2 regions of the Pseudoalteromonas sp. 120-MNA-CIBAN-0494 genome follow, and region 2 is predicted to be linked to the other one. Evidence: predicted binding sites of a transcription regulator. Region 2 holds the regulator's gene; the other holds the start of a gene.
The links. Region 2 encodes LexA, which represses DNA repair genes until DNA is damaged. Its sites were predicted from a motif close to TACTGTATNNNNATACAGTA; they were not measured.

Region 1: the regulator LexA is predicted to act here: its motif matches at 3,610-3,629, upstream of AAEY55_RS04570 (YebG family protein).

What each region holds. Positions count from the first base shown of each region.
Region 1 is NZ_JBEOOE010000004.1:35,431-41,808, reverse strand. Features, by position in the region: gene AAEY55_RS04585 (VacJ family lipoprotein) at 1-54, shown strand, start outside; gene AAEY55_RS04580 (HDOD domain-containing protein) at 118-1,341, opposite strand; gene putP (sodium/proline symporter PutP) at 1,663-3,183, shown strand; gene AAEY55_RS04570 (YebG family protein) at 3,244-3,561, opposite strand; gene AAEY55_RS04565 (ComEA family DNA-binding protein) at 3,875-4,174, shown strand; gene AAEY55_RS04560 (DUF6170 family protein) at 4,190-4,492, opposite strand; gene dsbB (disulfide bond formation protein DsbB) at 4,492-5,010, opposite strand; gene fadR (fatty acid metabolism transcriptional regulator FadR) at 5,454-6,167, shown strand.
Region 2 is NZ_JBEOOE010000005.1:18,156-24,533, reverse strand. Features, by position in the region: gene AAEY55_RS05460 (chaperone modulator CbpM) at 1-281, shown strand, start outside; gene AAEY55_RS05455 (hypothetical protein) at 534-914, shown strand; gene AAEY55_RS05450 (PaaI family thioesterase) at 917-1,360, opposite strand; gene AAEY55_RS05445 (SRPBCC family protein) at 1,459-1,911, opposite strand; gene lexA (transcriptional repressor LexA) at 2,191-2,808, shown strand; gene coxB (cytochrome c oxidase subunit II) at 3,282-4,424, shown strand; gene ctaD (cytochrome c oxidase subunit I) at 4,424-6,016, shown strand; gene AAEY55_RS05425 (cytochrome c oxidase assembly protein) at 6,016-6,378, shown strand, end outside.

The sequences.
Region 1 (6,378 bases), on a different contig from region 2:
CCAATCAAAGAAGAGCCTGATGACTTTGATGAAGATTTTTTAGAAAGTTTGTAAACCTATTAAAAACGCCAGCAATGCTGGCGTTTTATTTTCTCATTAGTGATTAGAAAGTTGTTATTAAACATTGCTCATTAACTGCATTTGCTCGTTCACCCAGCTAATTGCTTCGTGGTAAGCATCGGGTACTTTATCATTTAAACCAAGTTGTTGGCTGATCTGATTAGCTGCCAGCCAGTTGCCTTGCTCATAAAACTTAACCAAGTTTAAGTAGCTTGCAAGCAAGCCCTCATCATTAAGTAAAGCGGCTTTAATCTCATTAGATAATGGCAGCTTTTGCATCACACTTTGCATGCTTTCATCTAAAATAGCATCCATAAGCGACATCATGCCGGTTAAAAAAACCATTCCTGTGTCTTTAAACTTACCATGCGAAATAGCCAGTAACTCACTAAAACGCGCCCGAGTGAGCGATAACCTAATTAGCTCCATAGGCTTATCTGTTGAAACTTGCGCTGCAAATAATAAAGATAAAAGCTTTTTAATTTCATTGGCACCAAGGGTGATAAGCGCTTGTTTTATTGTGCTTATTTTTGCACGTCTAGCAAATGCTGCAGAGTTTGAATAACGCAGTAACTTATAAGATAGATTTACATCTCGCTCAAATATATCGGTGATCTTTTTTAGATCCATATCAAGCGTTGAGGTCTCATAAAGTAGTTCGGCTAATGTCATACCAGAGGGGGGAAGCGCTTTACTTTGGATCATCTCTGGTTTTGAAAAGAAAAACCCTTGAAAATAATCAAAGCCAAGTTCCAATGCTTGGTTATACACCTCATGGGTTTCAACTTTTTCAGCAAGTAATTTTAGATGTGGATAAGGTTTTAAATCATCAATAATTGTTTTAATTGTTTCTATATTACAGGTTAAAAAGTCAATTTTTATAATATCAATAAATGGATAAAAGTGGCGCCACACAGGTTGATGAATGTAGTCGTCTAAGGCTAATGTATAACCTTTTTCTTTTAAGTCTTTAACAATAGCAAGTAAACGCTTACCAGGTTGCACCGTTTCGAGTATCTCTACCACCACAGCGTCTTTACTCAGTAAAGTAGGGTAGCCTTTTAGTAAAGTTTCTAGAGTAAAATTGATATATGCTGGTTTATTGTCAGTTAAATCCTCAAGGCCAAAATTAAACTGGCTGCCTTCTATTAGGCGTGTTGTTGCCTCATCTCCATCTATATCGGGAAACACGTTATTTACACCATCACGAAATAGTAATTCATAGCCAATAAGCTTTTTATCGCGATCTAAGATCGGTTGGCGTGCAGCGTAAAAGTACATAAAAAATTCCGTATAGATAAAAAATAACTATTGATTGTAACAATATATGGCAAAACATTAAAAATAGCATGATGTAAATAAGCTTATCTTAGATTAATAACATACTTTTAATAAGTTACAGAGGTTTTGATTTAAATATATACGCTTTGTTTGTTTTTAATTCACTAAAGTTGACATGTTGGAATTTTAACTATTACCCATGCTATAGTGACAGAGAATGGTTTTTATCCCAATACTGTCTTAACTATAATATTTTAAGAGTCATTATTTGGATCAAAAGCCTGTTGCAATTTATTAGTGGAGGCGAGTTTGGAAACAGGAATGATTATTTCACTAGCATTATACTTTGTTGTAATGCTAGGTATAGGATTGTATGCATTTAAGCAATCAACCAGCGATGTTTCAGGTTACATGTTAGGGGGCCGTAATTTATCACCAAGTGTTGCTGCGCTATCTGCAGGTGCATCTGATATGAGCGGTTGGTTACTTATGGGCCTTCCCGGCGCTATGTATCTTTTTGGTTTGAGTAAGGTTTGGATTGCGATTGGTTTAGTACTTGGTGCTTGGGCAAATTACTTCTTAGTTGCACCTAGGCTTCGTGTTTACACTGAAAAAGCGAATGATTCAATTACGATCCCGGATTATTTTGCAAATCGCTTTGCGGACAATAAGAATATATTACGTGTTATTTCAGCTATTGTTATTATTGTTATTATTGTTTTCTTCACACTTTATACCTCATCTGGCGTGGTTGCTGGTGGTAAGTTATTTGAAAATTCATTTGGAATGAGCTATGAAGTTGGCCTTTATGTTACTACTGGCGTTGTAGTACTTTATACGCTTTTTGGTGGTTTTTTAGCGGTAAGTTTGACCGACTTTGTACAAGGTTGCATTATGCTTATTGCGCTATTAGTAGTACCAATAGTAACGTTTACTATGCTTGATCACCCAGTAATGGAAACGCTCGCTAATGCAAGCTATGACCTGTTACTTATCTCGCCAAAGGCCAGTGAAGTTCACTCTCTAAATATGCTAGATTGGTTTGCTGGTGGCTCTACCATCGCAATTATTTCTGCGTTAGCTTGGGGCTTTGGTTACTTTGGTCAGCCTCATATTATAGTACGCTTTATGTCGGTACGTTCAGTTAAAGATATTCCAGCAATGCGACGCATTGGTATGTCTTGGATGACATTATCTGCAATAGGCGCAGTACTAACTGGTTTATTTGGGGCAGCCTTCATACTAGAAAATGAAATGCCGATAAATGATAAAGAAACAATATTTTTAGTGCTATCTGAATTGGTTTTTCATCCATTGATTGCTGGCTTTTTATTAGCAGCTATTTTAGCGGCTGTAATGAGTACTATCTCTTCACAATTGCTAGTGTGTTCAAGCTCGTTAACTGAAGACTTTTATAAAATATACCTGCATCGCGAAGCCTCTCAAAAAGAGCTGGTTTTTGTTGGGCGTATTAGTGTGGCATTAGTTGCTATGTTTGCTATTTACTTAGCTTACGATAGAGATAGTTCTATTTTAGACTTAGTGAGTAATGCGTGGGCAGGCTTTGGCGCTGCATTTGGACCACTCGTATTGTTTAGCCTTTACTGGAGAAGAATGAACTTTGCTGGCGCCTTAGCAGGCATGTTAGTGGGGGCTTCAACAGTACTTATATGGATATACGCACCAATTACCATTAATGGTGCGAGTTTAAGTAGCGTTATTTATGAAATAGTCCCAGGCTTTATTTTATCAAGTATTGCGATTGTATTAGTTAGCTTAATGACCAATGAGCCAGCTAAAGAAATTACAACCTTATTTGATGAAGTAGAACAAGAACTATAAAAAGTTATAAACAAAAAAAGGGAGTAACTTAGGTTACTCCCTTTTTTTATGCAAAATTTATTAACTCGCTTTTTTGTCGCTACTTTCTTCTATGGGTGCAACATTATCTGCTTTTTTGCCTTTTACAGCAGCTTTAGGGGCTATAGGCTCTTTACCACCTTTTAATATTGTCATGAAGTCATCTTTACTTTTTGCCATTTCTAAAGCGAGTGACTCTACTTGTTGCTCACTTAATGGTACATCAACTTTTTCTAGCAAAATTTCAAGCGACTCTGCAATATCGAGCATTTTATCATAGGCATCAGCTTCTTTTTTGGTAGTAAACGTCATGCGCTCGACTCCGTTTCGTTCTACAACATATTTAACAACAACAGCCATGATTTCTCCTGCTTACTTGCGTGGCATATAGTATATAAACCATTAGATTACTGTTTTTATGTACAGTACAAGTTTGTGCCTAAATTTGCAAGTCCCCTAATTAATATTAAGTGATAATAGTTGACAACAAAGATTAACTTTACTTTATTTAACTTAATCACTTTTGTGTACCGTTGCAGTTAAGGATCTCACAGGGAGTGAATGTTAGGTTTAAGTATTTAATAAAGTGCAGGTGTAAAAAGCCTTTTGCGTTATGACTTAAACATATAAACAACAAAGTAAATGTTCATGTATGAACAAAAAAGGAAGAAAGATGAAAAAACTAAAATATAGTATTTTAGCTGCAGCTTTTTGTATGTTGCCAGTAACTCTTACCTACGCAAATGTTGATACCTCAGCAATAACTCAGCAAGTAAAACAGGCGGCTTTAAATATTAATACTGCTGATGTTAGCCAGCTATCTAAGCTCCCTGGTATTGGTAAGAAAAAAGCACAAGCTATTATAGATTATCGCGAAGCAAAGGGTAACTTTACATCGTTAGAGGATTTGAAAATGGTAAAAGGTATAGGTAAAAAATTAGCTGCAAAGCTTGAAGGTAAGATTTCGTTTTAAGTTAAAAAGGGCGCGTTAAGCGCCCTTAGTATATTGGGTTAATGCTTCACATAAATGCTTTTTAGCAAAGTTAATCTCAATTGGAGTCGTTAGTAGTGGGTAACACAACCCACCGAGTAGTAAAAAAGGGATGAGTAACCAGCCTTCAAATACGGCAAATATTAAAAACAGCGGACTGAGTAATAATAATTTTATAATACGAAGTAGTACTTTATTAACAGGTGAAAGCATACTTAAAGAAATCGCTATAACAGCTTGTCTGTCACGTATTTTTAAATGTTTTAGAGCATTAATTTGGCTTGAAAAAAACACAAGCATTACAGCGACCTTTTAGTCATTAAGCGACTCGTTACCAGTAAAAATAAAGTGGCTGCAAACAGCGCAAATATTACTTCCATCCATGCCGGCATACTTAGCCCCGCAAATTGCCAGTCAATGTTTCCGCAATCACCAGTGGCTGCAAAAAAGCTTGGGATCCACTCATGTAATGGCATAAAGGCAGGAAAGTTAGGTTCAAACTCACAGCTAAATGCAAAAGGATCAGTGGTTGTTTGCATTTCGATATGCTCGCGGGCAATTATAAATCCCCAAACACTAGAAACAGCCCATACACTATAGGCGAGCAAGCGAACCCCTCTATGCTCTGGATTACTTGTACCAATGATACCTGCAATAAGTAAACCTAATACCGCAGTACGCTGATATATGCACATGATACATGGCGCCAATCCCATTTTATATTGAAAAAACAGTGCCGTTATTTCAAGCAGAAAAACAATACCACTAAACAAAAGCCAAGGAGTACGTTGGGTGGGTAATTGTGCAAGCCAGTTCATAATAAATCCGTATTTAAATAAGACGCTAGATTATGACGTAGGATAAAGTTAGGGGCAAGCAAAACGACTTAAAGCCTACCCACATGCATTTATGATGATTAAAGTTAAGGTTATAATTCTAAAAGCCAATAAAAATCCAATAATGTGAATAAAGAGGTAGCCCTTTAAACGAGTAAAGTATGTGTGTGAGGTGACTTTACGTAATAAGTTAATAAGGCAAGGCGCGAACTTAAAGTAAATAACTACTTAAAATGTATCTAGGGTGAATATATAAGTGCTTGCGACAAGTGTTAGTAAAAAATATAAAGCATTTTATAGACACAAATATTTTAATCGCATACTGGCAGTAATATGGCGTACTTTACTTGTTACTTGAGCGTCGTCTGGTACAATCAGTCGGTTAATCGTATGTAGTAGTGTGAATTAATTCGAGTGGGAATTGGATGAGAATTTTTAAAGCGAAAAGCCCAGCAGGATTTGCTGAAGAATACATAGTAGAGTCTATCTGGAATGGCGATTTTCCTCCTGGATCTATTCTACCTGCTGAGCGTGAACTCTCAGAGTTAATAGGTGTTACCCGAACGACGTTACGTGAAGTATTACAGCGATTGGCTCGAGATGGCTGGTTAACTATTAAACATGGTAAGCCAACAAAAGTGAATAACTTTTGGGAAACGTCAGGACTAAATATTCTTGAAACGTTAGCACGTCTTGATGAAGATAAAATGCCAGAGTTAACCGACCAGTTACTCTCTGCACGCACTAATATAAGCGCAATTTATACGCGTGCAGCTATAAAGTTAAATCCAGAACGTGTGATTGAAATTCTCTCACAAAGCGATGAGTTAGAAGACAGTGCGCAAGCATTTGCTGATTACGATTATAAAGTGCATCACGAGTTAGCTGTTGCAGGTAATAATCGTATTTACGTGCTTATACTCAATGGCTTTAAAGGATTTTATTCAAAAATAGGTTGTCATTATTTTTCAGATCCGGGGACGCGTGAGTTGGCTCGCCAGTTTTATAAAGACTTAACTAAATTGGCTGAAAACAGAGAACACGACGGTGCGATCATGATGATGCGTAAATATGGTCATCAAACCGGTGAAATTTGGCAACAAATTCGTGGCGATATGCCCAGCGACATAATGGATTAAACCTATTTTAAAAGCCTGCATTTGCAGGTTTTTTTGTGTCTTCATTTTATTAATACTTTATAACCAAGAAACTGAGCTAATAAAATAAACCCCACCACTTTTTAGTGTTCAGTATTATCGATGGGAGGAATCGTTAAATACGATTGTCATTTCGCACCAGTTCTCTCTAGAATAATAATAATTATATGTGCGCTATTGGTTTTTAAGTTTT
Region 2 (6,378 bases):
GCCAAGAATTGTGTGTGAGTAGTGATATTAGCGAAGCCATATTATATGAATTGGTTGAGCACAGCATTGCTATTCCTATTGAGGGCGAGCGCGTTACAGAATGGCAATTTACGGTATCAACAGTGATCTTAGTTAAAAAGGCTGCGCGTATTCAGCATGACTTATCGTTAGATTGGTCTGCTATTGCTTTGGTTTTACAATTATTGGATGAACGGGATGAGTTGATTGCTGAAAACCAAATGTTAAAGCAGCACTTAAGTCGATTTAAACATTTAGAATAAAAAATAGTGGTTAAATTTTAAATGCGAGTAGCTAGCTATTTTTATGGAGCTAGCTCAGCACTTTTATAATAGTGAGCTTTTGGTGCTTAAATATTTTTTATTCGTGAAATAAGAGTAAGTAAAGCGTCAATAAATGCGTAAAAATAGCCGACTATTCAGATAAAAAAGGTGAATATTGCAGAGTTGATTTGGTATAAGCGTAAAACTGCGTTAAAGTTTACAGCGAACTAATTAGAGGATAAACAGCAGACAATGTCGGAAATTCAATTTTTAAATGTAGACCTAGAGCTTGAGTCAAAGCAAGATATTAGCGTGCTTGTAGCTGACCTAAAAAAAATCGCCACTATTTTACATTATGATAAAGACGAATACCGTCAGTTAGCGCGTATAGAAGTAACAGGCGAAATATCTTCACCGGATAAAGCAATTAACCACTTATGTGAGTTAGTAGAGTCATGCTCGCGGGCTGCACTTAAGCAATGGTTGAGTTGTTCGCGCCGTACCTTTGATATTGGTTTTGAATCGGGCACTTCGCCAAAGTGTTTTAACCAAGCGCTGCACGCCGATACATTATTACGTATATCGGCAATTGGTGCAGGCATGGAAATTACTATTTACCCGCTAGAAAAATAGCGTTAGCCTTTGCGCTCTACAACAGCTGCGGTCATTTTTGATACGCAGCAAAGCTCGCCGCGACTATTCGTTATTTTTATTTCCCATACTGAGCTACGTTTGCCAATATGAAACGCTTTTGCGGTGGCGGTTAAGGTGCCATTACGCGAGGCTTTTAAATGGCTGGCACTGATCTCTTGCCCTACACAATAAAATTTAGTGAAGTCGACCACAAAATTAGCCGCGTAGCTGGCAACACTTTCGGCTAAAACCACGTTTGCTCCGCCATGCACCATGCCTATAGGGTTATGGTGCGCAGGAATTGCTGGCATAGTGGCAACTAAGTAATCATCACCAATTTCAGTTATTTCAATCCCCATGGTTTTCATCAGTGTACCTTGGCCATTTATGCCTTGGTCTAACTGCTTACAAAACGCTAAAGTAATAGGTTGATGCCAAATACTCATTGTTACTCCTTTAAAGGTTGAAAACGATAACCGATAATACGATTTTTCATGGCGATATGATAGCCAAATTAGTGCAGCTACTGCATGGTAATACAGTGCTACTTTTTGCTTTCTACATAGTGCTTAATTTCATCGAGATCTTTTTTTAGCATTTTACGCATCGAACTTTTAAGAAAAAACCCTATCACTGCAGAGATCATTTTTACCCAAATAGACTCAGAGCTATCAGAAAAAGTCATGGTTAAACAGGTGCTAGGTTCGGCGGCGGTAAGTGACAGCTTAGTGGTATAAACTGCCCCGCCATTTTCTGCGCGAGTGCAATAGTATTCATTAGTAACAGCTTCGGTGATCCACATGGTTTCTGAGGCTGCTTTGCCAAAAATTTTTCGTGTTTCTAACCATTTTAGGCCCACTAGCCCTTGTGGTGGCTTCTCGATTATTTTTACATCAATAATGCCAGACAGCATATTGGCACTGTTTTCGATGTCAGTTATTGCCGCCCATACTTTACGTTTAGGACCGTTAATTATTACCGCTACAGTGATATTCATAACACTCTCCGTTAATTCACATTGATGAAGTTAAGGCCCATTACAAAAACGATAGTTAACTAATTTTTAATAACAGCAACAACTTAGTAGTTATGTAATTAATGTAACGTAAAACTAACACTATCGTGATCTGCGTAATTTTATCTGTAATTTACTTGGTAATTTTAAGCTTAGACCAATGCCACCTTTGGCAGCAAAGGCGAGGAGTAATTTAAATTTGCGATTTTCAGATAACTGTATATACTCACAGTTAAATGTACTGTATGGAAAACCAGTTGTATGCGACCATTAACTAACCGCCAAGCGCAAATACTCGAACTTATTAAAGTGTTTATTAAAGACACTGGTATGCCTCCTACACGCGCAGAAATTGCACAAACATTAGGCTTTAAAAGTGCTAATGCAGCAGAAGAGCATTTAAAAGCGCTGGCTAAAAAAGGCGCTATTAAAATGAAACCAGGCGCTAGCCGTGGTATTCAACTTATTGAAGAAGATGAACCAGAACAACTTGGTTTACCGTTAATAGGCCGTGTAGCTGCCGGCGAACCTATTTTGGCGCAACAACATGTTGAGAGCCATTGTAAAATTGACCCGTTAATGTTTAAACCCGCTGCCGATTTTTTATTGCGTGTAAATGGTATGAGCATGCGAGATATTGGTATTATGGATGGTGATTTACTGGCTGTTCATCGCACTCAAGTTGCCGAAAATGGCCAAGTTATTGTTGCCCGCGTTGATGACGATGTAACGGTAAAACGCTTAGAAAAAGCAGGCAAAAAAGTATTATTGCATGCTGAAAATAAAGAATTTTCGTCGATAGAAGTGGATCTTGAAAACGAATCTTTTAATATTGAAGGCTTAGCTGTTGGGGTTATTCGTAATGCTGACTGGATGTGACAATTAAGCTGTTATAGCTATGTAAAATATCGGCATAATTTAATAGCTCAGATAATTAATGCGCACTTTTTAGTGCGCTTTTTTTTGCCTTTTTTTTGTGAAAATTCCGCTGCAATGAAAAAATTATATTAAGTTTATGTTTTTTATCATTTAAGTATTTAATACTCGTTATCGCTGTCTTTTTATTTGTAACCCTTGCTGTTGCTCACTTCCTGCTTAGAACAAAATTAAATAAATCCCATATTTACGCTAATCCCCTAATATTATTTGATTATTTTTCAAACTAAAACTTGCTAGTTGTTCAATTATTAACTAATTGTTAATGGGCTGGACTAACAATAACTCACAGCTTTAGTTTTGAGAAAATATATTTATATATCCGGCAGCAATACAAAAATAAAAAATAACAAATTGGCATTTAAAGCTTATGTCTTTTTGTTTTGCACTCGCAACAGTATTAAAGGAGCTGTCACATGGGTAAATTGAGCTCTACCTTGTGGCTTATATTGTTTGTTTTTCCGCAGTTAGCATTGGCAAATAGCCAATATAATATGCGCAAAGGCGTAACCGATATAAGTAATAATGTTTATCAACTACACATGACCATATTTTTAATATGCTGTGTAATAGGCGTGATTGTATTTGCCGTTATGTTTTGGGCACTTATTCATCATCGTAAATCTAAAGGAGCAGTTGCTGCTCAATTTCACGAAAGTACCAAAGTAGAAATACTCTGGACAGCAATTCCATTTGTTATTTTAATAGCAATGGCAGTCCCCGCAACTAAAACATTAATAGCGATGGAAGATGCCAGTAAAGCGGATATCACTATTAAAGTAACTGGTTCACAATGGAAATGGCATTACGAATATATGGGGGAAGATGTTGAGTTTTACTCAATACTTGCCACACCGCAAAATGAAATTGCTAACCTAGCCGATAAAAACCCCAACTATTTACTTGAGGTAGATAAGCCTCTGGTATTACCGATCAATAAAAAAGTACGCTTTTTAATGACCTCCGACGATGTTATTCATTCTTGGTGGGTGCCCGATTTTGCTATTAAAAAAGATGCAAACCCGGGGTTTATTAACGAAACGTGGACCAACATAAACGAAGTCGGTATTTATCGCGGTCAGTGTGCTGAGCTATGCGGTAAAGATCATGGCTTTATGCCAGTGGTAGTAGAGGCTAAGTCAGAGGCCGATTTTAAAGTTTGGCTAGCAGATGCTAAACAAGCAAAGCAAAAAGCAGCAGCAGCAGATGCTGCATTACTTGACCAAACACTCCCTAAAGAAGAATTAATGACTTTGGGTGAGCAAGTGTATATGGCCAATTGTGCTGCATGTCATCAGCCCACAGGGTTAGGTTTGCCAGGCGTTTTTCCTGCACTTAAAGGCAGCCCGATAGTGCTTGGCGATATAAAAGACCACATTGATATTGTTATTCACGGAAGCCCCGGCACAGCCATGCAAGCCTTTGCTAAACAGCTCTCTATAAAGCAATTAGCAGCGGTAATTACTTATAAGCGTAATGCATGGGGTAATGATACCGGTGATGTAATTCAACCAAGTGAAATACAGGCAGCACTTGATGCCGATGGGGAGGCGAACTAATGAGTAGCATAGTAGAACAACCTGACATTAATGAAGCTCACCACGCTCATCATCCTGCTAAAGGCTTTAAGCGCTGGTTATATACCACAAATCATAAAGATATAGGTAGCTTGTACTTAATTTTTTCGCTAACTATGTTTTTTATTGGTGGTGCTATGGCTATGGTGATCCGCGCTGAGTTATTTCAGCCAGGATTGCAATTAGTCGATCCTCACTTTTTTAATCAAATGACCACGGTTCATGGGTTGATTATGGTATTTGGTGCCGTTATGCCGGCCTTTACTGGCTTAGCTAACTGGATGGTGCCATTAATGATTGGCGCGCCTGATATGGCCTTACCCCGAATGAATAACTGGAGTTTTTGGATTTTACCATTCGCGTTTTTAATTTTATTATCATCGCTATTAATGCCCGGTGGCGGTCCTGCGTTTGGTTGGACTTTTTATGCGCCGCTGTCCACAACCTACAGTAATGACAATACCGCCATGTTTGTATTTGCTGTGCATATTATGGGTATTAGCTCCATTATGGGGGCAATTAATGTAATTGTAACCATAGTTAACTTGCGTGCCCCAGGCATGACTTGGATGAAGGTCCCTATGTTTGTATGGACTTGGCTGATAACGGCATTTTTATTAATTGCGGTTATGCCGGTACTCGCAGGTGCAGTGACCATGGTGCTCACCGATAAATACTTTGCAACCAGCTTTTTTGATGCAGCTGGTGGCGGTGATCCGGTGATGTTTCAGCACATATTTTGGTTTTTTGGCCACCCCGAAGTATACATAATGATTTTGCCGGCTTTTGGCATTATTTCTACTATAGTTCCTACCTTTTCGCGTAAAAAACTTTTTGGTTATTCCTCCATGGTATATGCCACGGCGTCAATTGCGTTGTTGAGTTTTACAGTGTGGGCGCATCATATGTTTACTACCGGTATGCCGGTGGCTGGCGAGCTATTTTTTATGTACGCGACTATGCTGATATCGGTGCCCACTGGAGTAAAAATATTTAATTGGGTAGCCACTATGTGGCGCGGTTCAATTACGTTTGAAGTCCCCATGCTGTTTAGTATTGCTTTTATTGTGTTGTTTACCTTAGGTGGTTTTTCGGGATTGATGCTGGCCATTACACCGGCTGATTTTCAGTACCATGATACCTACTTTGTAGTGGCACATTTTCATTATGTACTGGTAACGGGAGCGGTGTTTTCTATTATGGCAGGCGCGTATTATTGGCTGCCTAAATGGACTGGCAATATGTATAACATAGCGCTGGCTAAATGGCATTTTTGGTTATCGCTGGTAAGCGTAAATGTATTGTTTTTTCCTATGCACTTTGTAGGGCTTGCAGGCATGCCACGCCGTATACCCGACTATGCGCTACAGTTTGCTGACTTTAACGCCATTATTAGTATTGGCGGCTTTGCCTTTGGATTATCGCAGTTGTTGTTTGTAGCTGTAGTGATTAAATGCGCACGCGGCGGCGACAAGGTTCCTGCAAAAGTGTGGGAAGGCGCAGAAGGACTGGAGTGGGAGGTAGATTCACCTGCTCCGTACCATACATTTTCAACACCACCGGAAATTAAATAATGATACACGCACCGCTACTTAAGCGCTTAGTTGTTATTTGCTTAGCCATGTTCGCATTTGCATTTGCGTTAGTGCCTTTGTATGACGTGTTTTGTGATATTACCGGCATTAACGGTAAGCCATCATTAGAGCAAGCAAAGCAAAGCACGCAAGTAATACAAAATCGCGAAATAAGTGTGAGCTTTACCACGCATGCACAAAGCGGTGCACCCTTTGCTGTGAAGTCTAAAGAGTACAGTGTTGCGGTAAAGCCCGGTGCTATGCGTGAGGTAATGTTTAGCGCCAAAAATAATAGTGACCAAGATAAAGTAATGCAGGCAGTGCCTTCGGTATCACCCGGTAGAGCAGCAAAATACTTACAT